3 regions of the Granulicatella elegans genome follow, and region 2 is predicted to be linked to each of the others. Evidence: riboswitches for the same ligand, from Rfam matches in the RefSeq annotation. Region 2 holds a riboswitch; each other region holds the start of a gene.
The links. A riboswitch is a leader RNA that binds a small molecule or an ion and turns the genes downstream of it on or off. The one in region 2 is predicted to bind thiamine pyrophosphate.

Region 1 (10,579 bases), 460 kb from region 2:
AAGTAGAAACAGAAATCAATGCAGCTGGCCCTGCTGTGGGGAAAGAGAAGTTTCAAGAATTAGTGAATTATTTGGAAGACAAGGTGAAAGAAGAGGATGTTGTATTTTTAGCTGGTAATGCTGCTCCAGGATTAGATGAGACGTCTTATGTTGAAATTGCAAAGCTTTGTCATGCAAGAGGGGTAAAATTAGTACTAGATACAACAAAAGCTTCATTATTAGCCTGTTTACCTTATCAACCGTTTATTATTAAGCCGAACCAACATGAATTAGAAGAATTATTTGGAGTGAAAATTAAAACGCAAGAAGGAATGATAGCCTATGCGTTTAAATTACAAGAAAAGGGCGCACGTAATGTTTTGATTTCTTGTGGAGGTGAAGGAGCATTTCTAGTCAGTGAAACAGGACAAGTATTGACTTCCAATACTCCAAAAGGTATCCTAATCAATTCTGTCGGTGCTGGAGATTCGATGTTAGCAGGTTTTATGGCGAAATATATAGAAACAAATGATTTTAAAGAGAGCCTTAAACAAGGGGCGGCATCAGGTAGTGCCACTGCCTTTTCTGTAGGGATTGCAACTAGAGAGTTGATTGAAGCATTAATACCACAAATAAAAATGGGTATTCGGATTTTATGGTGGAAAAGGGCTTATAAATCACCCTTCTCCAAATTCTTAATAAGTGTGGAAAAATCGACACCTAAGTTGTCTGTAATGTCGTGATCATTCACTTCATACCAATTGAAAGTATCGTATAACATAGCTTTATTGAAAGCACTTGAATTAAATCGTGGCTTACGCTTTTTATGGAGCTTCTCATTGAAAAGGATTTTGGCTCGTAAGGCATCAAACGAGTAACCTCTACCCATTCGCTCTACCTGCCTAATAATGCTGTTAATTGACTCCGTATAAGCATTAGTGAGCCTTTTATCAAAGTAGTTGAATATTTCAACATGCCAGTTGTCTACGGCTCTCACGAGGTCTTTATATGCGTCTTTAGAGTTGCTGGACATACAACGGTGTCTCCATTGACTATAACGAAGATGACCTTCATCTGGATCAGGAGTATCCCATATCCAGTAAAACTCTTCTTTGAGTTCATAGGCTTCTTTTAAAGCAGGAAGATTACCTAACCAAGTATCTAAGAGGAATGATTCACGTTCATTTAGATCGTGTTTACGCTTTAGAAGGATAAACCTTTCACGCATAAGGGTACGTCTTTCTTTTTGGCTCATATGGGCTTTCAAAGACTTTCTGACGTTATCTAAGGCTTGATTAGCCATTCTAACTACATGAAACTTATCTACGACAACTTTAGCTTGTGGAAGGATAGTGTTCACTGCGTCTTTGTAGGGCTTCCACATATCCATTGTGACGTACTCAATGTAAGTCCTGTCACTGATTTCTGAAAGACGTTGGATGACTGTTTCCTTGTTACGGTTAGGCTTGATGTCATAAATAGTCCTGCGTTCAATATTAGTCAATACAAGCCGAGGTCTACGGATAATATGTATCTCGTCTATCCCAAGCCACTTAGGAGTTTCAAACTGGTATTCACGTTCTTTGAGTGCCACATAGTCCTTAAAAACGTTCCTAATGGTTTTCTCGTCAACACCAACGCTTTCTGCGACTTCTACAAAGGTCTTAGACATGGATTGCTCTTGAATGGACTTTAAAAGCCTTTTGGTCATACTACGCTTTTCATCTACAGATATTAGGCGTTCCCAGAAGGTAGATCCGCATTCACGACACTTGTATCGTCTACGGTTCAATTGTAAGCCCACTCGCTTTAAACGAATGGGCAAATCCATAATTAGTTGATTTCTTGAACTGTGTTTGTACAACTTGTCAAAACCACATTCAGGACAACGTTCAGGTGGTCCGACTGCTTCAACTTTAAACATCATATCGGTTTCATTTTCTTGTGGCGGTTCTATTGTTTTAATGTCTGGTAGGGATAATAAGTCTGACATATTATTCATCCTTTATTACTCTGCGGTGTTAAGGTATCAATTATAGATTTGATGTCGAAATCATCAGTGTTAAATTATTTTTGTGACCACAAATGCACTTAGAAAATCCCTTAAAGCATTAGCTGGTTCACTTGAATAGGGAGTTGTAAAAAAGTTCCCTTAGCCTGCACAACAAGATAATTTCGAAATATCTTTATCGAACGTAAGTGCAACTAATTTTAGCCCTTCAGCCATTGTTAAATATGGTGCTAGGGTTTCTGTTAAATCTTCTATCGTTAAGCCAAATTTAACAGCTAATGATGCTGCATAGATGACATCTCCTGCATTTTCAGATACAATATGAACCCCTAATACTTTTAGTGTTTCTGCATCTGCTACTAGTTTAAATACACCGGTTGTTTCACGGTTTACAATTGCTCTTGGAACAGCATCTAAAGGTAATACAGATGTCTTCACATCATACCCTTTCTCTTTTGCTTGTTCTTCTGTTAAACCAACCGTTGCAACCGTCGGATTCGTAAACGTAACAGCAGGAACTACCGATAAATCTATTTTTTTGTTTAATCCACCAATAGCATTATCAGTAATAATTCCACCTTCATAGGCTGCTACATATACAAATTGTGGTCCTAAAGTCACATCTCCTGCTGCATAAATCTTTTCATTACTTGTTTGACCAAAATCATTGATCAGGATTTCATTATTTTTTCCAGTTTCAACACCTGCTGCACTTAAATTTAAAGAATCCGTATTTGTTTTTCTTCCAGTGGCAACAAGTAACTGATCTGATTCAATGACTTCTCTACTGCCATTTACTGTTACGTAAACCCTTTTTATCTCTCCACTTTGTTCAACACGCTCAAAAGTTGCCCCTTTGACAAGGTTTATACCCTGTTCAATTAACGCTTTTTCAACTGACTCTGAAATCTCAGGATCATACTCCTTTAAAAGTCGCTCACTTCTTTGCATAAGCGTTATTTCTGAACCTAAATGATGAAATAGTTGTCCAAGCTCCATTCCAATGTATCCTGAACCAATTACAGTTAATCGTTTTGGTATTTTCTTTAACTCAAGAAGTGTTGTACTAGTTAAATAGTCCATTTTTTCAAGTCCTGAAATTTGGGGCAACGAAGGCGATGCACCTGTTGCAATTAAAAAGCGTTTTGCAGATAACTTTGTCCCATTGACCTCAACCGTACTAGCATCAACGAATTTTGCTTCACCTTTAATTAAATCAAAATTATATTCATCAATTAAATCCATATATTTTTGATTCCGAAGTTCGCTCACCAATTTATCCTTTTGCGTGATTAAACTAGCTAAATCCACTTCTCCAGCGGATGTTTGTAAACCTATAAACGGATTGTCTTTTGATAAATGATTGATTTCCCCTGCCCTAAGAAGAGTTTTTGACGGAACACAGCCAATATTCACACAGGTTCCCCCAACCGTTCCACGCTCAATCATTCCAACTTTTGCACCGTATTCTATAGCTTTAATTGCCGAAGAAAAGGCAGCAGCACCAGAACCAATAATAAGAAGGTCATAATTGTCTTCATTAATTAACGCCACGTTTTCTAGTGATGATACTTCTTCAATTTCTCCGGCTTGGTAATTTGCTTCATCAATCGCCTTTATTGCACTTTCAACCTCAATATCATCGGGCAGTTCAAATACTGCTTCACCACGACGATAACTAGACTCAATATTTTTAGCACCTATCTTTTCAAGTGCTGATTCTACGTGTTTTTCACAACCCGTACAAGTCATTCCTGAAATGTTTACCTTAAATTTATTCATAAAAAAGCTCCTTTCGTTAATTAATCTCTCATGTTAATGTTTCTATTATTGGACACGAATGTAATTTCTTTTCATCTGGACATCGTTGTTTTAAGTCGTCTAACATAGTTTCAATTCGTTTTAAATCCTCTATTTGTTTTTGCACTTCCTTTTGTTTTTTAGAAACAAATTCGAACATATCTTGACAACGAACTTCATCTTTATCTACAACACCAAGTAATTTATAAATCTCGCTTAAAGAGAAACCAAGTTCCTGTATTCGTTTAATAAACCCAACACGCTTAACGTCATCATATGAATATATCCGATAACCAGCTTCCGTTCGGTGAGGTTCTTGTAATAAATTTTTTCGCTCGTAATATCTGATCGTTTCTTTATTAACTCCACATTTATCTGCAAACTCACTAATGCGATAAATCATCTTATTTCACCCCCTGAATATTATAAACCATGTACCATAGTACACGGTCAAGTAAATTGGACTATTTTATTTTTTTCCTAAAGTATCACTCGTATGTGATTGATACTTTTATATAATACTATTGATTATCCTAACATCCCACCAGAAAATCCGATTTAAACACCAGTTGTTTTTAAACTATTAAGAAAGTAATTCCACTATATATTCCGAAGACCTATAAAAATTAAGGAAATTTCAAGAAAATAGACTGTTTATGAAGAAATCAGTGTTGAAACTATCTTTATAAGGGCGTATACTAAATTCATATTTCAAAAAAAGATACAAAGAGGTGCCGTTGGCTGAGATGTGTTTACAAACTCTTAGAACCTGTTACGTTAATACGTGCGTAGGGATTGTATGAATTATTGTCTGCAACAGGGTCTCTTTGTAAAAAAACAAGGAGGCTTTTTTATGTCAATCAAAAGAATTGCATGGGTGGAGGGAGCAATTGTTGCAGCTTTAGCGATGGCGTTATCATTTATTCCTCATTTTATGGGATGGTTTTCTCCATCGTTTGGTGCGATTGTTTTAGTAGTGTTCGCGTTGCGTAGAGGATTGTATCCAGCGCTATTTTCAGGTCTAGTGTGGGGAATCTTACATTTTGTGCTTGGAAAAGTTGTTTACTTGTCATTCTCTCAAGTACTTTTAGAATATATTGTTGCGTTTGGAGTGATGGGATTTGCTGGATTACTTCATCATCAATTCCAATCTGCTATTCGTAGTGAAAAACAAGCGTTAGCAATTGTTTATATTTTTATTTCTTCGATCATCGGTGTTGGTATTCGCTATTTTTGGCATTTTGTAGCAGGATTTTTATTCTGGGGGAAATATGCACCAGAAGGAGTATCTCCATATTGGTATTCTTTCACTGTTAATGGAGTTGCTGGATTGCAAACGCTCATTGTAACAATTGTGGTAGCAATTTTATTATTGAAATCTCCAAAAATTTATAAAGAAAAATAAGTTGCATATAGAAAGACTCTTGTAGAATGGATGTTCTATAAGAGTTTTTTTAGCATTTTAACATAGTTAAAAACTATAGATATCGATATTAAATTAGTGTGTGAAAATAACGGATCCGTCAGTTACAATGTCATTACGTTAGTTAGAGAAGCGATCCAATATATTCCATTAGAGAGATTATCATTAAGTACTCAATGTGGATTTGCTTCCACTGAAGAAGGAAATATCTTAACTGAAGAATAACAATGGGCAAAATTAGCATTAATTAAAGAAGTTTTGGGAACTGAAAACTAATAACGAAATGGAAAGGATGGGGAAACCTAGTCTTTTTTATTGAAAAGAAAATCATGTTAGAAAATATAACATAAAAAGTAAGAGAATCCTTGACTTTTATGTGCGTTATTTTTACAATACAGCTATCATATAGGATAAGAGAGGTGTTTGACGATGGGAGAAAAGGAATTACGACGTTCTTTAGCAGTGTTTCCAATAGGAACAGTCATGAAATTAACGGATTTAACAGCAAGACAAATTCGCTACTATGAAGAACAACGTTTAGTTTCACCGGAACGTTCAGACACTAATCGTAGAATGTATTCGTTAAACGATGTAGATCGATTATTAGAAATCAAAGACTACTTGGCAGATGGATTGACCATTGTTGCGATTCAAAAAATTTATTCGAATGTGAAAAAGAATCCGTTAGAAAAACCTTCATCAAATGATGGTTTAACGGATGAAGACGTTCGACGAATTTTATATAACGAAATTATGCATATTGGAAGATTATCTGGACAAGAGAAATTACTATAGGGGTGGAGAAAGATGACAATCACACAAGAAGAAATTTTAAAACAAGTTGAGGAAATGGACGTTCGCTATTTACGTTTGATTTTTACGGATATTTTAGGAACGATTAAAAATGTGGAAGTGCCAATTACTCAATTAAAAAAAGTATTATCGAATAAAATGATGTTCGATGGTTCATCTATTGAAGGTTTTGTTCGTATTGAAGAAAGTGATATGTACTTATATCCTGATTTAGATACGTGGGTTGTATTTCCATGGAGTAGTAAACACGGAACAATCGCGCGATTAATTTGTGATGTATATAAACCAGATGGAACACCATTTGCGGGAGATCCACGTTCAAACTTAAAACGTATTTTAGAAGAAATGGAAGACTTAGGATTTTCTAATTTTAACTTAGGACCAGAGCCAGAGTTCTTCTTATTCAAATTAGATGAAAATGGAGAACCAACGCTTGAAGGAAATGACCAAGGAAGTTACTTCGATTTAGCTCCAGTCGATTTAGGAGAAGAATGTCGTCGTGAAATTGTACTAGAATTAGAAAAAATTGGATTTGACATTGAAGCCAGTCACCATGAAGTAGCACCAGGTCAACATGAAATTGACTGGAAATATGCTCCTGCAGTAGCAGCCTGTGATAATATTCAAACCTTTAAATTAGTCGTCAAAACAATTGCACGCAAACATGGATTGCATGCAACCTTTATGCCAAAACCAGTGTTTGGAATTGCAGGAAGTGGAATGCACTTCAATTTATCATTATTTGATAAAGAAGGGAATAATGCTTTCTATGACCCAACGGATGAACATGGAGTAAGTGATAGTTGTCGTTATTTCATTGCAGGTGTTATGAAACATGCGAAAGCTTTAACAGCGATTTGTAATCCTACAGTCAACTCTTATAAACGTTTAGTGCCAGGATATGAAGCGCCTGTATATATTGCATGGTCAGCTCAAAACCGTTCTCCATTAATTCGTATTCCTGAAGCAAGAGGACTTTCTACTCGTATCGAATTAAGAAGTGTGGATCCAGTGGCAAATCCTTATTTAGCAATGGCAGCTATTTTACGTGCTGGTTTAGAAGGAATTCGTGAAAAATTACCAGTTCCTGATCCAGTTGATCGCAATATTTATGCAATGACAACAGCTGAAAGAAAAGAAGTAGGAATTGATGATCTTCCAAGTAGTTTAGCAGAAGCAATTGATTGCTTGAAAGCTGACACAGTTGTAAAAGATGCATTAGGTGGACATATTTACAGCAACTTTGTAGAAGCGAAAAAATTCGAATGGGCAGCGTATCGTTCACAAGTCACACAATGGGAATTAGATCAATATTTAAAACTGTTTTAATAGATGAGAAAAGCCGAGCGAAAGCTCGGTTTTTTTATAAGGAAAAATTCAACAACATCCCTTCCAACATTTTTTGACAATCCACTATATAAGTGTCATACTATTTAATGACAACACGTGAGAGGAAGTTAGAGATGTATATTAAAGATATGAGAAATTCTATTGCAGAATATCATGAGTTTTTACAAACTCAAGGAAATTGTACTCTTTTTCAAACTCCGGAATGGGGAGAAGTGAAAACAAGAGGAGAATGGAGTAATGACATTCTTTTTGTGATGAATGATCAAGATGAACCAGTTGCAGCGACGATGATTTTATATCGTGCCCTTCCTGTTGTGAAAAGATATTTAGCGTATGCTCCTAGAGGAATTGTGACGGATTATCATCATGCAGAACAATTTAAAGAAGTGATTCAAGCTTTGAAGGCTTATTTAAAACAAAAACGAGTGTTTGGGTTGAAAATTGACCCAGAAATTATGTGGAGAGAACGATGCAATGACTTTTCAATTGTAGAAGATGGAATCAATCAAGAATCCGTTCGTCAATTATTGTTAGAATCAGGATTTGTAAGTCAGCCACTAGATTTAGGTTTTGATGGCATTCAACCAAGAATGACGATGATTGTTGAACTGGAAGATAAAGGGAAAGGGATTTTAGACACTTTCTCTTCTAAGGAAAGATATAAAGTCACAATGGCACAAAAACGTGGAGTTGTTTGTTATAAAGGGAGTATCGAAGATATTGATGATTATGAAGTGTTAAATCGTATTACTGCTGAGCGTGATCAATATATTGCGAGAAGTAAAGAGTATTTAACAACGATTTATGAAACATTACATACTCACGATATGATGGATTTATATTTTGCAAAAATTGATTATCATGTCGCAAAAGAATCAACAGAAAATAGAATTCACCAAGCCAAAGCAGAGGTGGAAAAAATTGCGTCACAAGTTGAAAGTACTCAAAATGAGAAAAAGAGAGCTAATTTATTGAATCAAAGAGAAAGCTTGTTGAAAAATATTTCAAAATATGAACAAGAAGTGGTTGAGTTAGAAGCGTTATGTAAAGAATATCCAAATGGAAAAGTCTTAAGCGGTGCATTTGTCGCAACGTATAAAGAAACGGCGTATTATTTATATGGAGCGAATATTACAGATGATGCAGGCTTAAATGCAAATAAAGCTTTGCAAACATGGATTATGCAACAACTGTATGATGAAAAAGGTATTCGCCACTATGATATGTTTGGTGTTTCAAGTAATGCGGAAGATCATACGGGTATTACAAAATTCAAACAGTCTTTTGCCCCAATATTAGTCGAGTATATTGGAGAATTTGATTTACCGATTAATCGCTTTTGGTTTACAATATTCCAAGATGTTGCACCAAAAGTGATGGAATGGAAGAGAAATTTATTGATGCGTCGTTCATAACTGGCGTACTGCCCCAAAAGTAAGAATAAAAGCTGCTTTTGGGGCATTTTCGTGTTCGGTTTTAGATATCTTTTTAAGATTTTTGAGAGTTATGGTACAATTATAAGACGAGTTTGAAGAGAGGAGGTAGATAAATGAAACAAAATTTAACGTTGAAAAAAATGTTATTTATTTCGTTATTAACAGCTCAAGGAATTATTTTGAGTTTGCTAGAACAAGCGATTCCTTTTCCTTTTGCGTTTGCACCAGGAGCTAAATTAGGAGTTGCGAATATCATTACGGTCATCGGTTTATATACATTGTCCTTACAAGAAGTGGTATTAGTAGTGTTACTCAGAACATTATTAGCAGCTTTGTTAGGGGGGACTTTCTCTACTTTATTGTACAGTAGTGCTGGTGCTACGTTTAGTTTGTTAGGAATGTTACTGATTAAACAATTAGGTCCAAAACGTGTGAGTCTGATTGGTGTGAGTGCGACAGGAGGAATCTTACATAATTTTGGGCAATTAGTGATTGCGAGTTTTATCGCAAAATCTTGGACAGTACTTTTATATTTACCAGCCATGTCGATTGTAGGAATTTTTGCAGGTATTGCGATTGGGATTGCGGCAAATTATGCATTAAATCATGTGAAGATATTAAAAAAATTATCGTGAAAAACAGGAAATGTAAATTTGTGAAAATTTATAAAAATTTATGAAAAGTTAAAAATAAATTAGACAAAACATGGATTTTATACTATAATGCTTAAGTGAAAAATTTATAAAATGAGAGGGGATTTCTAATGACGAAAAAAAATATTGTTGTTATCGGTGCAGGATTTGCAGGAGTAGCAGCAACGAAGAAATTATCACGTCATTTCAGAAAAGATAAAGATGTTACAATTACATTAATTGACAAACATCCATATTTAACATACATGACGGAGTTACATGAAGTAGCTGGAGGTCGTGTAGAACCAGAATCAATTCAATATGATTTACAAAAATTATTTGCTCGTTCAAAAAATGTTCAATTAGTAACAGACAAAGTAGTAAGCTTAGATAAAACTAAAAAAGTTGTATCAACAACTTATAAATCTTTCCGATATGATTATTTAGTAATCGGTATGGGCGGAGAAGCGAATGACTTTGGTGTACAAGGTGTGAAAGAACACGGATTTACATTATGGTCAATGGAAGATGCGATTAAAATGCGCGAACACATTATTCACTGTATAGAACGTGCAGCGAAAGAGCATGTAACTCCAAAACGCCGTGCTTTATTAACATTTACAGTATGTGGTGCTGGATTTACTGGGGTAGAATTAGTCGGTGAAATTATGGACTGGGTTCCAGTGTTAGCAAAACAATATAACTTAGATGAAAGTGAATTCTCACTATACATCGTTGAAGCCGTTCCAACGATTTTAAATATGTTGGATGAAAAAGATGCTGCTAAAGCTGAGAAATTCATGACTAGCCGTGGCATTAAAGTGATTAAAGGCAACGGAATTGAAGAAGTAAAAGAAAACAGCATTCGTTTAGTAGACGGGACTGTTATTCCAACTTACTCATTATTCTGGACAGCTGGTGTTAAAGCGAATACTGAATCTGAAGTATTTGGATTCAAATCTGCTCGTGCAGGTCGTTTAGTCGTAAATGAATTCATGCAAGTAGATGGAGAAGAATACATTTATGCTATCGGGGACTTAGCTTATTATGAAGAACCTGATAAAGAAAATTGTCCAACTCCACAAATCGTTCAAGCAGCTGAACAAACTGGACATACAGCAGCGGAAAATATTAT
Region 2 (10,579 bases):
ACAAATTGATGCATCGCTTCTTGAACAGTCAGCGTTAACCATTTGGAACGATTTCTCTTTGTGATTTTTTGCCCTTCATACAAAAAATTACCCTTTACTTTGGACAATTGAACCATCGCTCTGAGTAAAGTTGATTTTCCAACACCATTATCTCCCGTTAACGTCGTAATCCCTTTTTCTAAAGAAAACTGTGGAATCGACCATAAACCTTCTTTTATAACATTTTGAAAGGTAAAAAACTTCTCTGTAGAAGCTCCGACTTGTTCTAATGGAATCATTGAATGATTCGACAAGGTACTAATCGGAACCGTCTGCAAACTCCCTTCATGAATATGTAATACACGACTAACATATTCGCTGTAACCATTTGTATCATGATCACTGACAATAACTAATTTTCCTTTTTTAGAAAGCTCAAATAATAATTTCATTAAGGAACGTCTACTATTCTCGTCAACACTAGCAAATGGCTCATCTAATAATAAAATTGGTACATCCATTGCTAATAAAACTGCAATCGTAGAACGTTGTTGCTCCCCTCCAGATAATTGAACAAAAGGTCGATCTAATAAATGTTGGGTTACTGTATCCATCGTAACGTGATGAATTCGATCTTGAATTTCTTCAAAATCATACCCTAAGTTTTCAAGAGTAAACGTTAATTCGCTCCGTAAATTTTTCATCGTAAATTGACGATAAGCTTTTTGGAATACAGTTCCGGCAATTGTTGCTCTTTGAACAGGTGTCATGGAAGAAATATCTTTTCCTAACAAGGAACATTGACCTTCAAAAACCATCGGTTTAATGCCTGATAAAAATTGAAACAGAGTTGATTTTCCACTCCCCGTATCTCCTGTTAATAAAATGAATTCGCCCATTTCTATTTGGCAATGAAGTTGATGAAGAATGTTAGTTTTCCCTTGCCAAACACTGACACCTTCTAAAGTGATTCCATTCATTGATTAATTTCCTCTTGTAGCTTTTACTTTTTCTAATAAGTTCATTACAATTTTTACAAATACTACACCAAAAACAAAAACAGAAATAAAACGAACAACAATTAATGCCACTAAAAATCCTAAAGAATAAGCGCCATATCCTAATTTAAAATACTCATAAAGAAAGCTAAAGACAACTGTACCAATCGCACCTAATGTAAGTGAAAAAGTATCATATCGCTTATAACCCGTTGCAAAAAATCCAACTTCTGTTCCTAAACCTTGTACAAATCCAGAAACTAAGACACCAACTCCAAAATGAGAACCCATTAACATTTCAGCTAAAGCAGCTAACATTTCTCCAAGAGTCGAACTTCCCTTTTTCTTCAACAGTACCCCAATCATTGGAGCAGCCATCGTCCATAATCCAAATAAAATTTCATTCGCAAAAGGTTGATACCCTCCAGGCGTTAATGCCACTTCCAATGCGACATACAAAAATCCTGCTCCCATAAATACGCCCCCAAAAAGAAACGCTAATAATGCCATTAAAATGACATCCTTCAAACTCCATTTTTCCATAAAAAAACTCCCTTCGTTTTCAAAACAAAAGGAGGCTCATTCACTAACATAATGAACATAAGCAATGGAAACTAAATCTTTGACTTCCGACATCAAAACAGCCTAAAAACACTATCTTTTATATCGAGCAAACAAATCATTAGAAAACATTACTATTGTAACATTCCACATTTTCCTTCGCTGGTACTATCCAGATCAGGTTCAATGGGTATAATCTCAGCCAATTGGCACCCCAAATGTTTTGGTTTTATTAAATTTTCTTTTATCATATCATATTTGAAATCAATTTCAACTTATCTGCTTAAAAAACATTTACGCTTCAGACGTAAGTAAACGCTATCAAATTTAGGGTTGATTTTTTTCCTAATGAGTGCTACTATAGTGACATAGAAATCTGAGATGTGCGCGGTATTTACTATGTGTTGACCGAACAATTAATGACTATTTAGGGATTCAGGTTGTTGTTATGGATAACAAGCCATTGCACTTGGAAGTTAAGAAGTAACTCATAGAAGCCCACCTGCTTAGAATGCGGGTTCAAAACTATCAAATACATCAAACGGCATCACCGGAAATCTATCAATAAAGTTTTTACTTTGGACCACTCTTTCGAGTGGTTTTTTCTTTATGAAACCCCTTTAAAAACTATTTCAGAGTGGTATAATAAAGATATAAAGATGAAGGAGTGATTGTTATGTTCCATGAATATTCAAAAATTTTAGTTCCGGTAGATGGATCTAATGAAGCTAGATTAGCTTTTGAAAAAGCAATTGAGGTCGCTAAAAGAAATCGTGCTCAAGTTTTAATTGCTCATATTATTGATACACGAGTCCTTCAAACTCCTACTGGTTTCGAAGGAAATTTTAATGAAGAAATTCAAAGACAAACAGAAAATTTATTCCAAGAATATCGTCAGTATGCCCAAGAACATGATTTTAATGATATCGATTTTGTTTTAGAATATGGTTCACCAAAAGTTTATATTTCTAAAAATATTCCAAAAGATTATCAAATTGATTTAATTATGATGGGTGCTACAGGACTAAACGCAGTCGAACGACTATTTATCGGTTCTGTATCAGAATATGTCATCAGAAACGCCAGTTGCGACGTCTTAGTAGTTCGCACCGACCTAGAAAACCAACGTCAATAAAAGTATAAAAATAAAAAACAGGAAAGACTCTCCTATTAACAAGGAACTTCCCTGTTTTAATTTTTATGCAATATAGTTTTCAACGCAACTTACATGAGTGACACTTAAAAAGTATAGAAAAAGAGAACAAAAAAGACTTCTCGTAATAGCTCGCGTAATCGAGACCTTAGGCTCGATTTTTAGCCATGAGATTCGCTTCGCGAAGCTGCTGGCGTCCAAGCTATTACAATTGTAAGTCTTTTTTGTTCTCTTTTTCTATTACTCTCCATTAACGGTTTTTTGAATCCAACTGGATTGTCACTGGTCCGTCATTTAGTAACTCTACTTTCATATCCGCACCAAACTGACCCGTCTCAACAGGAATCCCAGTATCTCTTAACAAACCATTAAACTGCTCAAACATCTCAAGCGCAACATCCCCAGGAGCCGCCTTTGAAAACGAAGGACGATTCCCCTTCCTCGTATCCGCATATAAAGTAAACTGCGAAACCGATAAAATCTCACCGCCAATATCCTGAATACTACGATTCAACTTACCCTCTTCATCTTCAAAAATTCGCATCTGAACAATCTTACGAACAAGATATTCCATATCTTCTTTTGCATCATCATGCGTTACACCCACTAATAAAAGAAAACCACGTTGAATCTTTCCAATGACTTTCTTCTCAACTGTAACACTCGCATGAGAAACACGCTGTAAAACAACTCTCATAACTCTTCCCTCTTTCTCGCATCCGATTATGAAATCACACGACGAACACTATAAACATCAGGAATTTGATTAATCTTCTTCACAATAAACTCTAATTGCTCCGTATTATGAATCCCAATATTAACCGTAATCGTAGCCATCTTATTAGAATTCACTTTCCCATTCACAGAATTTAAAGATTTCGTAATACTATTGATAACATTTAATACCCTCATTCAATAAACCATTACGATTGTATCCTTCAACGACTAATTCCGTATCATATTGTTGCTTAGAATTTCCTGTATCTTCCCATTCTACATCAATTAAACGAGTTTGTTGATCTTGTTGAACTTTAACATTCGGACAATCTTTACGATGGACAGAAATACCACGCCCCTTTGTAATATATCCAACTATTTCATCCCCAGGAACCGGATTACAACAACGACTTAAACGAATTAATAAATTATTAACGCCTTCAATAATAACACCATTTTCATGTTTAATACTCATTTTTTGAGTATCTTTCCGTTGAATTTTCTCAGACATTTGTTCAAATGCTTCTTCTTGCATTTTTTGTTTTTCAATTTCTCGACGTGCTTTATCCGTTAATCGATTCGCAACTGTTTGAACAGAAACTTCTCCAAATCCAATTCCAGCAAATAAATCATCTTCATTCGCAAAATTAAATCGGCTCAAAATTTCTTTTAATTGTGTCTTCGTTAAAAATTCTTTTGGAGAAAATTCTAAATCAACAATTTGTTTTTCTAATAAATCACGTCCACGAAGAATACTTTCTTCACGATTTTGTAATTTAAAGAATCGACGAATTTTATTTTTTGCACGAGTCGTAAAGACTAAATTAATCCAGTCTCTTGAAGGACCAAATGAATTCGCAGAAGTTAATACTTCTACAATGTCTCCTGTTTTTAACTGATAATTTAATGGTACAATTTTATTATTAACTTTTGCACCGACCGTTTTATTTCCAACTTCGGTATGAATATTGTAAGCAAAATCTAATGGTCCAGAACCTAATGGTAATTCAGAAACATCTCCTTTTGGAGTAAAAACATACACTTTATCTCCAAAAATATCTTCCTTCACACTATTCATAAAGTCATTCGCATCTTTTGAATCATCTTGCAATTCAATTAAATCTTTAAACCAATCTAATTGTTTTTGAAGTGGATCATTGGATACTTTTTGAGTATTTCCTTCTTTATACGCCCAGTGAGCTGCAACCCCGTATTCTGCAACAGCATGCATTTCAAATGTACGAATTTGAATTTCTACCGGTTTACCTTCTGGTCCAATAACAGTTGTATGAATCGATTGATACATATTTGCCTTTGGCATTGCAATATAATCTTTAAAACGACGCGGCATTGGTTTCCATTTCGTATGAATTGCCCCTACAACTGCATAACAATCACGAATACTATTGACTAAAACACGAATCGCTAATAAATCATAGATTTCATTAAACTCTTTCTTTTTATCTTTCATTTTACGATAAATCGAATAAATGTGTTTTGGTCTACCATAAATTTCAGCTTCGATTTCTAATTCTTGTGTAGCTTCTTCAATATTTACCACGGTTTCATGAATATATGCTTCACGTTCATCTCGTTTTGAATCCATTAATTGAACAATACGATAATATTGTTGTGGGTTTAAATATCTTAATGAAGTATCTTCTAATTCCCACTTAATTTTATTCATCCCTAGTCGATGGGCTAAAGGTGCATAAATCTCCAATGTTTCATTGGCAATCATGCGTTGTTTTTCTGGTTTATGGAATTTTAAGGTTCTTAAATTATGTAAACGGTCAGCTAGTTTTACCATAATAACCCTTAAATCGTTCGCCATTGCTAATAACATTTTACGATGATTTTCTGCTTGTTGTTCTTCATGAGATTTATATTTAATTTTCCCTAGTTTTGTAACACCATCTACTAAAAATGCAACATCTTTGCCAAAAACATAATCAATGTCATCGATGGTAAATCCTGTATCTTCTACAACATCATGCAAAAATCCTGTTGCAATTGTATCTGGATCTAATCGCAATTCTGCTAAAATTCCAGCTACTTGAATTGGGTGAACAATATATGCTTCGCCAGATTTTCTTACTTGATCTTTATGGGCATAAGTTGCATATTCAATGGCTTTTTCTATGAACTGAATACTTTTTTCATTCATATATTCACGACAAAGTGAAACAACATCTTCAGCCGTATAATTTTTATTTTTTGACATATACGTTTTTCCCCTTAATTCATTACAGTAACCGTATAAAAATGATTTTTGTTACTGTTTTCTTAACTTTAGTTAATACATATCCTATCTCTTTCTTTGCCTTCCGTCAACTATTTCTAAACTTTTAAAAGCTCGAAATGATAAGATAATGTAGCTAGTGCATACATGGGTGCTGTTTCAGCTCTTAAAATTCTTGGACCTAAGGCACAAGAATGTACTTCCTGGCTATTTAAGTACTCAATTTCTTGAACATCAAATCCACCTTCCGGACCAAAATAAAAGGCAATTGAATCTCCTTTTTTTAATGAAGTCAATGTTTGAACGAATACTGCTGCTTCCCCTTGTTTAGCAACTTCTTCAAAAGCGACTAATGCTTTTGTCGATTGCTTCGCTAAGTCGACACTTTCTTTTAATGTCATCAAGTCTAATACTTTCGGAACATGTAGTCGGTGAGATTGTTCTGCTGCTTCTTGAGCAATTTTTTGTAATCTTTCAATTTTCTTTTGCGATTTATCTTTTGTCCATTTGACCATATTCCGTTTCATTTCTACGGGAACAATTGTATGAACCCCTAGTTCTGTTGCTTTTTGAACAATCGTCTCTAATTTATCTCCTTTAGAAAGTCCTACAAAAATCGTAACTTCAATCGGTAATTCCACCTGTTGTTCTTTATGCTCTTCAATGGTTAACTCGAATGGGGATAGTTGTGTCATTTTTGCAATATATAATTGTTCTTGTTCATCTACAATTTCACAACGTTCCTCAATATTCATACGCATCACTTTTACCATATGATGCTCTTGCTCTTTTAGAACGGAAATCTTTTCTCCAATTGATTGAATGACTTGATTAATAAAATAACGTTGCATCCTTTTTCACCTAGTCTTTCGCTTTTGTCATGACAAATGTATTCCATTCACCCATTGTTAATTGTTGTTTCAAAGTAAAGCCTACATTTTCATAAGCAGAACGTACTTCCTCTGCTTTTGATTGAATAATTCCTGATAAAATTAAAACACCATTCTCTTTTAAATTATGATAAGCATCCGTAGGCATCATTAATAAAATTTCTGCTAAAATATTTGCCACGATGATATCAGAAGGTTGATGAATTCCTTGTAATAAATTATTTTCATACACAGCAATTTCTCCAACTTCTGGATTTAATGAGATATTTTCTTTTGAAACTCTTGTTGCCATTTCATCAATATCAAAAGCTGTAACCGTACTTGCTCCTAATAATTTTGCAGCAATACTTAATACACCTGAACCTGTTCCAACATCTAATACACTCTCTCCACCACGAATATATTGTTCTAAAGCTGCTAGCGATAATTGAGTCGTTGGATGTGTACCTGTTCCGAATGCTAAACCTGGATCTAATCGAATGAAGCGTTCATCTTCTTGCTGTTTTTGATACTCTAACCAACTTGGTACTACTGTTAAATATCTAGTTACACGAACTGGGAAATAATATTTTTTCCAAGCTTCTGCCCAATCTGCTTCTCCTATTGTTTGTAAAGTAACAATTCCTTTTCCAATAGTTAATCCGAAAGATTTTAGTTCCTGAACTCTATTGGTAACTGTTTCCGTCATTTCGTCATTCCATTGATTTGGTTGGAAATAAGCTTTGACAAATACTTCATCTGTTTCATATAAAGACTTTCTTTCTACTGAAAGCCATTCTAATTGTTCTTGATTTAATTGATCATAATCGAGAGGATCTTCAATCGAAACTCCTTTAGCTCCAATTTCCATAAAAATTTCACTGACTGCCTCTACACTTTCTGTATGAGTTACTACTGTAACTTCTAACCAATCCATTTATTAACTCTCCTTTTACATATATCATTGTTCACAAGACATTATAGCAAAGAAAATAAAAATTACCTAAAAATTTAATGGAACATATTTGTAATTTTCCCGATTTTTTAGTATGATATTGAAGATAGAAAAACAAAAGATTTTTCACTGCTTGCAAAAGACAATTATGCATCGAGTAGCAAGCATACTTGACTGTACTATAGAATGAATGATTGATATTAAGGAGTAATGAAACCATGGAAAGACATTTATCAACAAAAGATATTTTAAACAAACAATTTAAACGCTCATTTAGAGGCTTTGACATTGAAGAAGTTGACGCATTTTTAGATCAAATTATTCGTGATTATGATGCTTTTCAAAAAGAAATTAGCTATTTACAAAGTGAAAATGAACGTTTATTAAATAAAGTAGATGAATTATCCAAACAAACAAGTGTACCAAAAGGTACTCGTTCTGCAAGCATCCCTTCTGCTGGAGTGACAAACTTTGATATTTTAAAACGTTTAGCAAATTTAGAAAAACATGTCTTTGATGAAAAATTAGAAGAAGACGATGATGATTTAGATAAAACTCGTGTTATTACCCCAATCAAAGATTAAAAATTCTTGTAAACTTTGAGTAATCGCGGTAGTAATTTTACTACTGAGGAAAGTCCATGCTCGCACAGACTGAGATGTCTGTAGTGTTCGTGCTTAGCGAAACAATAAGCTAAGGCAACAACTTGTTGACGGCAGAAAAAATGGCTAAGGATTTCTATGCCAAAGTATTCTTGAAAGTGCCACAGTGACGAAGCATTTCTGGAAACAGAAATGGTGGAACGCGGTAAACCCCTCGAGCGAGCAACCCAAACATATGGTAGGGGCACTCTTTATTAGGAAATGAACGAAAAAAGAGGCACATTTGTGTAGACAGATGATTACTGAAATCAATTAGAACCTGATAATTGATGGAACAGAACATGGCTTATAGAAGTTTGCATTCAGGTTATTTACCGGGGTCTCCCGGTATTTTTTTTGAAAAACAAAAACTTTCATAGAAAGGAAATCATTATGACAACTTATAAATTAGTCGCCACTGCTGCAGCTGGCATAGAAGCACTTGTTGGAAAAGAATTACGAACTCTTGGTTATGAGTGCCAAGTAGAAAATGGAAAAGCTTATTTTTCTGGAGGCGATTATGATATTGCAAAAACAAATATTTATTTACGTACTGCAGATCGTATTAAAATTGTTTTTGGTCAATTTACCGCTAAAACATTTGATTCATTATTTGAACAAACAAAAGCACTCCCTTGGGAACAAATTTTACCAGTTGATGCAGAATTTCCCGTATCAGGAAAATCAGTTAAATCCACTTTACATAGTGTTCCAAACTGCCAATCTATCGTAAAAAAAGCAATTGTGAATCGTTTAAGTGCAGCTTACGCTCGTAGAACACATTTACCAGAAACTGGAGCACTCTATCCTATCGAAGTTTCTATCCTAAAAGATGTCGTAACTTTAACTATTGACACTAGTGGAACAAGTTTATTTAAACGTGGCTACCGTACTGAAAAAGGTGGCGCTCCATTAAAAGAAAATATGGCGGCTGCTCTTGTTATGTTAACAAATTGGTTCCCAGATAAACCATTTTATGACCCATGTTGCGGTTCTGGTACAATTCCAATCGAAGCTGCTTTAATTGGATTAAATATTGCTCCTGGATTAAATCGCTCATTTGCAGCTGAAAAATGGACATTCTTTGATCCAAAAGCATTTGAGACTGTTCGTCAAGAAGCAAGAAAAGAAATTCGTACTGATATAACATTAGATATTCTTGGAGCTGATATTGATGGTTCTATGATTGAGATTGCAAAACAAAATGCGATTAAAGCCGGTGTTAGTGAGCATATTGAATTTAAACAAATGCAATTGAAAGACTTCCGTACGAAGAAAGAACATGGTGTGTTAGTCGCTAATCCACCATATGGTGATCGTTTATTATCAGAAGAACAAGCTCAAAATATTTACCGTCAAATGGGACAAACGTATGAACCATTAGAAACGTGGAGTAAGTATATTTTAACAAGTGATTTAAGTTTTGAAGAGCATTATGGAAAACAAGCCACTAAAAAACGTAAACTATACAATGGTGCAATTCGTACCGACTACTTCCAATTCTGGGGTGTACGTAAACGTAAACCTGCGTCTGAATAAATAAAAAAGAAAACTTTTCTATGTAGAAAGGACGCCATGAGCTTCGCAAAGCAAATCTCATGGCTAAAATTTGAGCCTAGGTCTCAAATTTCCCTGTACTATAAGCCACAGTCATGTGGCTTATAGTACTACTACATTGAAAAGTTTTCTTTTTGTATTTATTTGTTAAATTTCCATATTATTCTTCAACTACATGAAACGTAACGTGGTCTGCTACTACATCACATTGTACGGTATTTCCTGGTAAAATACTTGAACGAATTAATTCTTTTGCTAGTGGTGTTTCAATTTCACGTTGAATAAAACGAGCAATTGGTCTAGCACCATAAACAGGATTATAAGCATTTTCAGAAATCCAATCTTTCAATTCATCCGTGAACACTAATTGAATCTCTTGCTCTTGTAAACGAAGATTCAAATCTTTCAACATCTTACCAATAATGCCATGAATATGAGTTTTTGACAATGGTGTGAAGAAGATTGTTTCATCAATACGGTTTAAAAATTCAGGCTTAAATGTACTCTTCAAGACACTATCCACTGCTTGTCTCGTTTCTGTATCAATTGTCTCCCCTTGAATTTCTAATAAAAATTGAGAACCGATATTACTTGTCATAATAAAGACAGTATTTTTAAAGTCAACAACTCTACCTTTTGAATCTGTTAGGCGACCATCATCTAATACTTGTAATAAAATATTGAAGACATCTGGATGTGCTTTTTCAATTTCATCTAATAATACAATCGTGTATGGATTACGACGAACAGCCTCTGTTAATTGACCACCTTCTTCATAACCAACATATCCTGGAGGTGCTCCGACTAAACGACTCACTGAGAATTTCTCCATATATTCACTCATATCAATTCTGACCATATGGTCTTGGCTGTCAAATAAGTTTTCTGCTAATGTTTTTGCTAATTC
Region 3 (10,579 bases), 720 kb from region 2:
TTCAAGAACTAGCTTCAAAACTTGATGTCTACTCAAATCAAATGAAATAATATTACAAAGACTTTTCTAAACTAGCGAACTCAACTTAGAATTCAGCTACAAAGGAAAGTCTTTTGTGCTTTTTCATTCAGTTGTAAAATATGATATAATGAAACTGATACAAAATAAAGGAGACTAACTATGATTAAATTAATTGCCATCGATATCGATGGAACTTTGATTAACTCAAAACACGAAATTACACCTCGTGTTCATGCAGCATTAACAAAAGCAAAAGAACAAGGCGTCTATGTTGTTCTTTGTACAGGACGTCCACTTCCAGGCGTTCAAAGATATTTAAAAGAACTAAACTTAATCAATGATCGTGATTTTGTCATTACTTATAATGGTTCACTTGTTCAAAGAACAGGAACAGGAGAAAGTTTAGTACGCTTTGGAATGACGATGGATGATTTAAAACAGATGGATGATTACCATCAACAATACGGCGTTCACTATCATGTAATCGATGAAAAAAATATTTATGTAACAACTCCAAATATTGGAAAATACTCTTATATGGAACGTGATCTTATTGGAATGCCGATTGTACAACAACCTCTAGACCAATTTGACCCAAATGCTACTTTTTCAAAAATGATGTTCGTAGATGAACCAGAAATTTTAGAAAATCTTATTCCAAATTTAAGTGACTCATTCAAAGAAAACCATAATATCGTTCGTAGTATGCCTGTTTACTTAGAAGTTCTACACCCACAAGCAAGTAAAGGACATGCTGTCGCTAAACTAGCAGAACTATTAGGATTAGATGCCAGCGAAGTCATGTGTATCGGAGACCAAGAAAACGATAGAGATATGATTGAATATGCAGGAATGGGCGTTGCAATGGGAAATGCGATTGACGAAATTAAAGAACTTGCAAACTTCATTACAACAATAAATGATGAAGATGGCGTTGCAGTAGCTGTAGAAACTCACGTATTAAATACGGAGGACTCTCTATAATTCAAAAAATAAGAACAATAAAGCGAAAAACCAAAGGAGACTCTCCGTTCTCCTTTGGGTTTTATTACAATTCAACAAAAAGAAACTCTTCACAAAACACGATTATTAATAATAATTTTTGAAAGAAAAATCGATTTTTAACGAATGTTCGTCTTATTTTTTTATTGTAATTTTCGTAAATTTCTGTATAATAGTTTTACTGGAGCAATCTTCAGCCAGAGCTGTCTTATAAGCTTTGATTCAAATTAAAGGAGGCTAACCGATGAAATTAAAGAGAAGCGAACGTTTAATCGATATGACACAACGATTACTCGATAATCCTCACACATTGATTTCATTAACAAGTTTTACAGATTTATACCAATCTGCAAAGTCTTCCATCAGTGAAGATATTGCCATTATTAAACGCACCTTTGAAATCCAAGGAATTGGTGTTGTTAATACACTTCCTGGAGCAGCAGGAGGCGTGATTTTCACTCCAAAAATAAAAAAAGGACAAGCATTAGAAGCAGCACAAAAAATTTGTGACCAGATGAATGACTCAACTCGTCTACTTCCTGGTGGATATATTTACTTATCTGATTTACTAGGAAAACCAGATGTTCTTCATCACTTAGGAAAAATGATTGCTTCTGCCTATGAAGATAAAAAAGTTGATGTCATTATGACTGTAGCCACAAAAGGCGTTCCAATTGCTCAAACAGTTGCCAATTATTTAAATGTGCCATTTGTTATCGTTCGCCGTGATTCTAAAATTACAGAAGGAGCTACTGTAAGTATTAATTACGTATCTGGTTCATCTTCTCGTGTTGAAAAAATGGAATTATCCAAACGTACTCTCCCTAGTGGATCAAATGTATTGATTGTCGATGACTTCCTAAAAGCCGGTGGTACTATTAATGGGATGCGAAGCCTTATCAAAGAATTTGATTCTCATGCAGTAGGGGCAGTCGTTTTCTGCGAATCAGGAGTCTCAGGGCATCAATTAAAAGATTATTCTTCTATCATTCGTATCACAGAAATCAACACCGAAAACCAACACATCAAAGCTGAACTCGGCAACTTCTTCGATACACATACATTTTTAGAGGAAACACATTAATGAACTATTAAGAATTAAGAATTAACCATTAACACAAAATAACAGAAAAACTTCCTTTAATAGCAACAGTAAAATGAGCCACGGAAGTGGCTTATTTTACAAGGGAAATTCGAAACCAAGGCTCGAATTTTAGGCATGAGACTCGCAAAACGAGGCTGCTGGCGACCTTGCTATTCAAGGGAAGTTTTTCTGTTTATTTTTACTTTACGTCATTAAATTTTACATTCTACTGGAACACCATCGAAAACAACATCATCCATACGGGTAAAATCACGATATAGAGTAAAGTCGTAATCGTAACAGCTGATGTCGCAAAATCAATGTCCGCATTTTCCTCCGTTGCCAATAACGGCATAATCACCAATGTAGGAATCGTTGATTGAAGGAAGAACGTTTCTTGTAATTTCATTGGTAATTCGATTGAAAAGAACTGCATGACTCCCACTTGAATTGTTAAAAGAATTGCTGGGAATAATACAAAACGTCCAAATATCGATAAACGCATATCACCATCGAATGTCAACGAACGCAGCCCCACTTGTGCCAAATGAATTCCAATATACATTAACGATAATGGAGTTACCAAACTACCTATATAAATCAGAGAATCATTCAAAAATTCAGGAAGTGTCCACCCAAACCATACCCAAATCATACTCCCTAAAAAAGCGATTAATGGTGGTGAGAAAATTCTCTCCCATTGAATTCCTTTTCCAACATGTTGCTGATTATAATAAGCAAACAAATAGGTTCCTACTGTAAAAGTCGATAAAGTATTCACTACATAATATACTAAAAAATAAGGCCTAGCCTTTTCACCAAATAAAGATAAATTTAACGGTAATCCCATAAAAATCGTATTCGCATTAACAATCGTATTCATTACCGTTGCCTTACGTTCATTAGGAATACGAAAGACTTGAACAATGATCCAAGCAACAAAATATCCAATAATGACACTCAAAAGTGGAATTCCTAAACTTCCTACAAATTCAATCATTTTTTCTCTTGAAATAAATCTTAAAACAGAAATCATAATCGAAGCAGGTAAAGCAATTTTAATAATAAGGGAAGCAATACTGGATGAAAAATTTTTATCAAACCATCCCTTTATTTGTAATACATATCCTAAACTAATCATGATGACAATCGTTGCCATACTTGAAAAGATTTCACCTAACATTTTAATCCTCCAATTTCTTCGTACAGTCACTATACTCTGCTTTTCCTCTACCTGTCAACATTCTATAAAAGATAAAAAATCTCGAAAAATCTGTTAGACAAACTTTCCGAGACTTCACTTTTATTTCTTCAATTGATTTTTAATCATTGTTGCAAATAAACTAATTACCAAAATAATTAAGAATACACAAGTAATCGTAGCACCTGGTGGTGTATCAAATTCATAAGACATACTTAATCCACTAAAAATACCAAAAATACTAATGAACACACCTGACACAATAACTCCTGTAAAACTTCTCGTTAAACGAATTGCGATAGATGCTGGTAACACGATTACCGCTGAAACTAATAAAGCTCCAGCAATTGGCATCATCACAGAAATGACTACACCCGTAATCATCGTGAAAACTTGTGTCATTAAACGAACAGGTAATCCTGCCGTATAAGCCGTATCTTCATCAAATGATAAAACATATAACGGTCGTCTAAAAATCAAATATAACACAACCACAATGATCGCTAAAGCAATCATCAACCACATTTGTTGTTGTGTAATCGTCACGATAGAACCAAATAAAAATTGATCAACACTAATCGTTGAACGCCCTTTTTGGAAATTCATTAAAATTAAGGCAATTGCCATCCCACCGGACATTAATATCGCAACGCTCACTTCTGAATAACCTTTAAAGTATTTTCCAATTACTTCTAATACAATGGCTGCTAAAACTACCACTACCAAAGTCATAAAGGTAGGATTGTAGCCTAATAATAAACCTAGAGAAACCCCCACTAAGGAAACATGCGATAATGTATCTGCCAATAATGACTGTCTTCTTAAAATTAAAAACAATCCCAAAATTGGCGTAATCATCGCCATTGCTAATCCTGTGATGAATGCTCTTTGCATGAAACCATAGAAAAACATCTCCATGGAGAATCCTCCTTTCTCATCAAATGAATATGTTTATCCACATAATGTTCCAAATCTTCTTCTTCATGCGTCACCATTAAAATTGCTTTTCCATGATGGGCACAACTATGATGTAAGAGATGATAGAAACGTTCTCTACTTGTTTTATCCATTCCTGCTGTTGGTTCATCTAATACAAATAAGTCTGGATCTGTCGCAAAAATACGTGCTAAACAAATTCTTTGTTTTTGACCACCTGATAATTCTCCAATTCGTTTATCACGTTCATCCCACATTCCAACAGATTTTAAGGCTTTTTCAATATGTTCATGGTCTTCTTGATCTAATCGTTGAAACCAGCGACCTTGTTGGTAACGACCTGAAGCAACTAATTCATAAACGGTTGAAGGAAATCCCACATTAAAAGAAGAAATTTGTTGTGGGGCATACCCAATCGATAAAGTTTCTCCTTGTGTATTAACGGTTGCGATTGTTGCTTTTCCTTGTTTTGGAGTTAATAATCCTAAAATATTTTTTAATAAAGTGGATTTTGCTGCACCATTTTCGCCTGTTAAAATGACAAACTCTCCCGGTTCAACGGTAAAACTAATGTTTTCTAAAACGGGTTCATTATCATACGAAAATGATAAATTCTCAACTGAAACGTAACTCATGCTAACTCCTTCCTTTTCTAAATCGTAGTAATTCTTTTTTATATACGTTTGTTAGGATAGCATATTTTAGTACGAATAATCAAGAATTTACGATACTGTTCACGAAATTTATAGACAAAAAAGTAGGCAATGACAATTGCCCACTTTTAATTGTTTATTTTAAAGTTGCTAAATGATCTTTTAATCGTTTGATCACTTTTTGCTCATAATCTGTACGAACTTTTTGAGAAATTTCTGTCGTTTTAAATGGTAGACTTCCTGTTTTCTGAATATAAGAATCATCCACAAAGATAAAATGTCCAGAATCTCCTAATCCCACACCAAAATATTGATCTTTATAAGATTTTCCAGAATTTACTCCAGCAACACTTTGAGCGTAAACATTTTCTTGATGATTTAATAAGAATAATAAAATAGATTCTCTTATTTCTGTACGAATTTTGAAATAATCTTTATTTTGGAAATCAATACTAATTTCACTTTCATAATACTGAGTTCCTTTTTCTTTCGCATTATCTCCAGAAGTTAATAATCCATATTGCTCTACTACTTTATTAATAGCATGAGCATCATGACCTTTTCCATCTAAAACAAATCTACCATCATTCATATATTCTTTCGCAATTTTTTTGAAATCATCACCATTGTTTCTGTCACTTTTACAGGAGATAATTTCATTTATTGACGAACGGGATTCATTAAAGAAGCTGCGTAAAGATTTAAAGATTGTTTCACTTCTTCAGGCATTGTACGTAAATTATATTTTTCTAATAAAGTAGTAGAAATATTACCTATATCCTTTTTATTTTCTTTTTGTAACTCTTCGCTTAAAGATTTTAATTTTTTAATATTTTCCTTAATTTTTCCTTTATAAGAAGAACCATATTCCATTAAATATTTTACATAAGAATCATTAATCGTAATAGAATCTTCTGATTCTAACCATTGAATCGCTTGTTCTAAAGCTTTTTCTCAGCTTGTTGTGTTTGAGGAGAATTGCCAAATTGTCTTTTAGCTTTTTTAACTTCTGTCTCTCTTATTTTTCCATCAGATTTTAAATAATACCAAAAATCATTTTCTTTAATCCAACCTTGTTTTGAAGTTTCTTCTGCATGTACAGCAGTAAGACTTGTTAACGCGACTGTTGTTAGTAATGAAATAACTGTTTTCTTGTTCATAAAGATCCTCCTTTATTTCTACTGTTATTGTACAGAATCTTCTGTAAAAATTAACTAATATCCTAAAAAGAGAAACTCCACTCTCAGGCACAACTCTGATAGTGGAGAAAAAGGGAAAACACACCAAAATGATGGCAACAATTTGGTGTTTTACTTCAATTCGAAAGCACATGTTTCCTGTTAACAGAAACAATCCGTTAAAACTATATAAAAATCCCCTCTTGTTATTACAAACAAAAAGGGAATCATCGCATAATCATAGATTGGAATAAAATACTAGTTTAAAAACTGTAAGTTACCCTTTTTCTATACTTGATCGTCATTTTCCTTCGCTGGTATTATCCAGAACAGGTTCAATGGGTATGATCTCAGCCTTTCGGCACCCCAAATGCTTCTCTATTGAATTGAGTTCAGTATAGCATGTTTCCTCTAAGAAGAAAAGTTATCTAAACTACTTTTATGAATGAATATGATGATTGTAAGCAAAAATTACTAATTGCGTACGGTCTCTCAAAGCTAATTTTGATAAAATTGTACTAATATTATTTTTAACGGTTCCTTCAGATAAAAATAATGCTTCTGAAATTTCTTTATTATTTAACCCTTGAGATACAAGTCGAATCAATTCAATTTCTCTATCCGTTAATCCGAATGAAGAAATATCCATTTTTTCGATAGTAGTCGGTGCTTTTGGTTGCATGACTAATTTTTCAGAAACTGTCGCATCCATCACTACTTTTCCAGATAAAGCCACTTTAATCCCATCATAAATAGCTTCATAACTACTATCTTTTAATAAATAACCTGAAGCTCCATATTGCATCGCTTCTATAATATATTCTGTATCTTGAAAGGTTGTCACCATTACAATCTTCACTTCTGGATAAGCTTCTTTAATCAGTTTAGTTCCTTCAATTCCCGTACTTACTGGCATATGAATATCCATTAATACAACATCTGGAACTTCTTTTTTACAACATTCAAATGCTTCTCGTCCATTTCCAGCTTGATGAATGACTTCAATATCTGGATAAGTTTCTAGCATAATTTTTAAACCTGAACGAATTAATTGCTCATCATCTACTAGCATCACTTTAATTTTTTCAGACATTGGTTTCTCCTTTCAATTTCATTTGTACTGTAAATCCTTGTTCAGTATTTTTGATTTCTAATTGCGCTTGTTGTTCATGCAGTCGCTCTTCTAACACTTTTAATCCGCCTTCTAGTGAAATAGCTGAAGAGCCCACTCCATTATCCATAATCGTTACAATGAGTTCATTTGCAGAATACATCATTAATAGCGTAATTTTAGTTGCTTTTCCATGACGAATTGCATTTGTCGTTGCTTCCTGCACTCCTCTAAAAATCGTCAACTCTTGCCCTTTAGTAAGTTGAATCGTTGGCTTATTTTGTCTAAATACAAATTCCACTCCACTATGTTGTTTTGTTTCATAAATAAATTCTTCTAAAGCTACATTCAATTGTTGTTTCGTTAATTGTTCTGGTTTTAAATCATGAACTACAGTACGCACTTCTTGTAACCCTTTAACTGCAAATTCTCTTAATTGTGCGCTCATTTGAGAAACTTGTGGACTATTTTCTTCACTTAATTTACTAATCGCTCCTAGTTGAATAATAATCGTTGAAAGACTATGTCCAACTGAATCATGAATTTCTCTTGAAATACGATTTCTCTCTTGTAAAGTATATAATTCCTTCATTGTTCCCATTGTATATTGGGCTTGTTGCAATTCTTTTTTCTGCTCGAACAATTGATTTTCTTGCTCTTTCAATAAATTTCCTTGGTCATTTAACTTTAAAACAAGCTGTGCACCATAATAAAATAATACATTTCCAAAAATCATTACCGAAATCGCCCACCATTGTTGCTGCTTAATCCCTAATATAATAACTACTAGACTAATCATCCCTTGAAGAATAATCGCATACATAGATGAAAATCGAAAACTAATTTCGAAACATAATAAAAGCATTAAAGTAATAAAAATATTCCCTGTAAAATAACAAAATAGCAAAATAGCTGTTCCTTGAGCTAAAATTGCCCAAGGATATTGAATCGAATAATAATCTAATTGGGCTACAACAACAATAACAAGAAATAGAAGCAAGTGATAAGCATTCACTGGATGATATAATGCCCACTCTACAAGAGCTGTTATTAACAAGCCATAGCGAATTAAAAATTTTAATTGATTTTCTTGAATCATTTTCATGCTAGGAACCCTCTAGCTACTAAAAAAATCATCGCAACACTATTACTTACAAAATGCATTAACATGGATGCCGCAACATTATCCTCATAATAGCGATACATTCCGACTAAAGGAATCGTTAACGGAACATACATCAAAGCAGCATTCCAATCAATTCCACCACTATTTGAAATCGAATGCAGTAAAACAAAAAAGAAAATAGAAATTCCCGTTAAAATCCAAGAATTCATTTTATCTTTAAAAGCTCCAATAATCGCTTCCCTAAATACTAATTCTTCCACAATCGGTGCAACCACACAGGTTAAGATTAGCATTAATACAAGAGATGTAGAATTTAATAATGATTCAATATTAGCTTGATTATCTGTTTGCTGTAATGGAACAACAAGAGCTACAAACATAGTCAGTACAACTCGAACTACATAACCAATCGCAATATCGCGAACAAATCTACGCTTTACTAAATTTTCAAACCCTCTTTGAATTACTTCTCGATAAGACCAAACTGCATACATTGCTGTAATCAATTGAACTAAAATATATACTTTTCTGTCCACATGTAATGTACCATCTTCAGCTTGTGTTAGAAAAAATCGAGGAACAATCATTAAATTAGAAAAATAAACAAACCATAATAATACTGCTTTCTTCTTCATCCTTTACCTCCATTAATGGAAATCTTTATGTTCTAAACTATAAATTTTTTGAATTTCACCATCATGCCATACAACACCATGTAAAGCTCCGCCAAATACAGCTCCGCCATCCATGCCGATTTTTCCATCCTGTTGCCATAACTTCATATAATCTCCATCTTCATTTAAACCTTTTAATGGAGTATGACCAAAAATAATCGTTTTTCCAGTTGTATTTTTTCCAGTATGGAAAGGTTCACGAATCCAATAAAAATCTTTTGGAACAGTGTCTAACCAATGATCTAATCTTAAATCAACTCCAGCATGAACAAATAAGACATCCTCTTCATCAATATATAAAGGACGTTCTCTTAATAAAGATATTAACTCAGGATATTGTTCTTTTACCAATTCGCAATCTTTTAAAGAATCTATTTCTGTATCGACTGGACGATTTAATAAATGGTTAATAGTTGTATTTCCATTATTTCTCATATAATGATCAAAACGCTCTTCTGGATTATCAATCCATGCTAAGAACATGACTTCATGATTTCCCATTACATACCAAGCATTTTTTTCTTTTACATACTCCATTGCAGTTAAAACACTTTTTTTATTATTAGGGCCTCTATCAATTAAGTCACCAAGGAAAACTAATTGTTGAGTACTTTCATCCCAATTTTTTAACATTTCATCGAGCATTTTATCCTCTCCATGAACATCTCCAATAATAAAATAAGTTTTTTTCATATATTTCTACAACTCCTCTTTAAACATACGATGATTATACCATACTACAAAGTTTCAAAAAAGCTTGTAGAATCATGTAGGAAGTAGCTAAAACAAAAAAAAGACTGGTATTCACCAGTCTCACTTAATTTTATATTTTTATGTAAGCTACTTGCCGGGATTGAACCGGCGACCTCCACCTTACCAAGGTGACGCTCTTCCGACTGAGCTAAAGCAGCAAGTTGCTGAATTTTGGGTAAAAAAAAAGAACTCCGCAAGTAGGACTCGAACCTACGACATCATGATTAACAGTCATGCGCTACTACCAACTGAGCTATTGCGGAATATTTGAAAAGCGTGGCAACGTCCTATCCTCACAGGGGGAAACCCCCAACTACTATCGGCGCTAAGAAGCTTAACTTCTGTGTTCGAGATGGGAACAGGTGTATCCTTCTTGCCATCGTCACCACACTTCTCTCTTGAAAAAGCTCTCGCTCTCTCAAAACTGAATCTATATCCAATTCCTTCCTCATTTACCTTCAACCTTGGTTAAGTCCTCGACCGATTAGTACTAGTCCGCTCCATGCCTCACGGCACTTCCACTCCTAGCCTATCTACCTGTTCGTCTCTCAGGGGTCTTACTCACTTAAAATGATGGGAAATCTCATCTCGAGGGGGGCTTCACGCTTAGATGCTTTCAGCGTTTATCCCGTCCACACATAGCTACCCAGCGATGCTCTTGGCAGAACAACTGGTACACCAGCGGTGTGTCCATCCCGGTCCTCTCGTACTAAGGACAGCTCCTCTCAAATTTCCAACGCCCGCGACGGATAGGGACCGAACTGTCTCACGACGTTCTGAACCCAGCTCGCGTACCGCTTTAATGGGCGAACAGCCCAACCCTTGGGACCGACTTCAGCC

Region 1: it holds a riboswitch for thiamine pyrophosphate, as region 2 does, so the genes downstream of both, thiT (energy-coupled thiamine transporter ThiT) here and LK443_RS08345 (ECF transporter S component) in region 2, are expected to answer to the same signal.
Region 3: it holds a riboswitch for thiamine pyrophosphate, as region 2 does, so the genes downstream of both, LK443_RS02640 (hypothetical protein) here and LK443_RS08345 (ECF transporter S component) in region 2, are expected to answer to the same signal.

Annotation. Positions count from the first base shown of each region.
Region 1 is NZ_CP085953.1:250,228-260,806, reverse strand. It holds gene pfkB (1-phosphofructokinase) at 1-722, shown strand, start outside; gene LK443_RS01360 (ISL3 family transposase) at 650-1,972, opposite strand; gene merA (mercury(II) reductase) at 2,132-3,772, opposite strand; gene merR (Hg(II)-responsive transcriptional regulator) at 3,801-4,193, opposite strand; TPP riboswitch at 4,508-4,602, shown strand; gene thiT (energy-coupled thiamine transporter ThiT) at 4,644-5,195, shown strand; gene LK443_RS01340 (MerR family transcriptional regulator) at 5,643-6,008, shown strand; gene glnA (type I glutamate--ammonia ligase) at 6,021-7,355, shown strand; gene LK443_RS01330 (lipid II:glycine glycyltransferase FemX) at 7,490-8,791, shown strand; gene LK443_RS01325 (Gx transporter family protein) at 8,926-9,447, shown strand; gene LK443_RS01320 (NAD(P)/FAD-dependent oxidoreductase) at 9,576-10,579, shown strand, end outside.
Region 2 is NZ_CP085953.1:1,681,681-1,692,259, forward strand. It holds gene LK443_RS08340 (ABC transporter ATP-binding protein) at 1-959, opposite strand, end outside; gene LK443_RS08345 (ECF transporter S component) at 963-1,520, opposite strand; TPP riboswitch at 1,676-1,765, opposite strand; RNA gene ssrS (6S RNA) at 1,909-2,099, shown strand; gene LK443_RS08355 (universal stress protein) at 2,215-2,673, shown strand; gene dtd (D-aminoacyl-tRNA deacylase) at 2,942-3,388, opposite strand; partial or broken gene LK443_RS08365 (RelA/SpoT family protein) at 3,415-5,632, opposite strand; gene LK443_RS08370 (16S rRNA (uracil(1498)-N(3))-methyltransferase) at 5,749-6,501, opposite strand; gene prmA (50S ribosomal protein L11 methyltransferase) at 6,512-7,456, opposite strand; gene gpsB (cell division regulator GpsB) at 7,693-8,058, shown strand; RNA gene rnpB (RNase P RNA component class B) at 8,070-8,430, shown strand; gene LK443_RS08390 (THUMP domain-containing class I SAM-dependent RNA methyltransferase) at 8,509-9,654, shown strand; gene clpB (ATP-dependent chaperone ClpB) at 9,833-10,579, opposite strand, start outside.
Region 3 is NZ_CP085953.1:512,691-523,269, forward strand. It holds gene LK443_RS02600 (HD domain-containing protein) at 1-50, shown strand, start outside; gene yidA (sugar-phosphatase) at 181-1,005, shown strand; gene purR (pur operon repressor) at 1,268-2,107, shown strand; gene LK443_RS02615 (AEC family transporter) at 2,334-3,290, opposite strand; gene LK443_RS02620 (metal ABC transporter permease) at 3,411-4,226, opposite strand; gene LK443_RS02625 (metal ABC transporter ATP-binding protein) at 4,175-4,879, opposite strand; gene LK443_RS02630 (hypothetical protein) at 5,034-5,489, opposite strand; gene LK443_RS02635 (hypothetical protein) at 5,558-5,770, opposite strand; gene LK443_RS02640 (hypothetical protein) at 5,839-6,057, opposite strand; TPP riboswitch at 6,365-6,454, opposite strand; gene LK443_RS02645 (response regulator) at 6,515-7,168, opposite strand; gene LK443_RS02650 (sensor histidine kinase) at 7,161-8,291, opposite strand; gene LK443_RS02655 (CPBP family intramembrane glutamic endopeptidase) at 8,288-8,947, opposite strand; gene LK443_RS02660 (metallophosphoesterase family protein) at 8,960-9,679, opposite strand; tRNA gene LK443_RS02665 (tRNA-Thr) at 9,825-9,897, opposite strand; tRNA gene LK443_RS02670 (tRNA-Asn) at 9,929-10,002, opposite strand; rRNA gene rrf (5S ribosomal RNA) at 10,014-10,129, opposite strand; rRNA gene LK443_RS02680 (23S ribosomal RNA) at 10,204-10,579, opposite strand, start outside.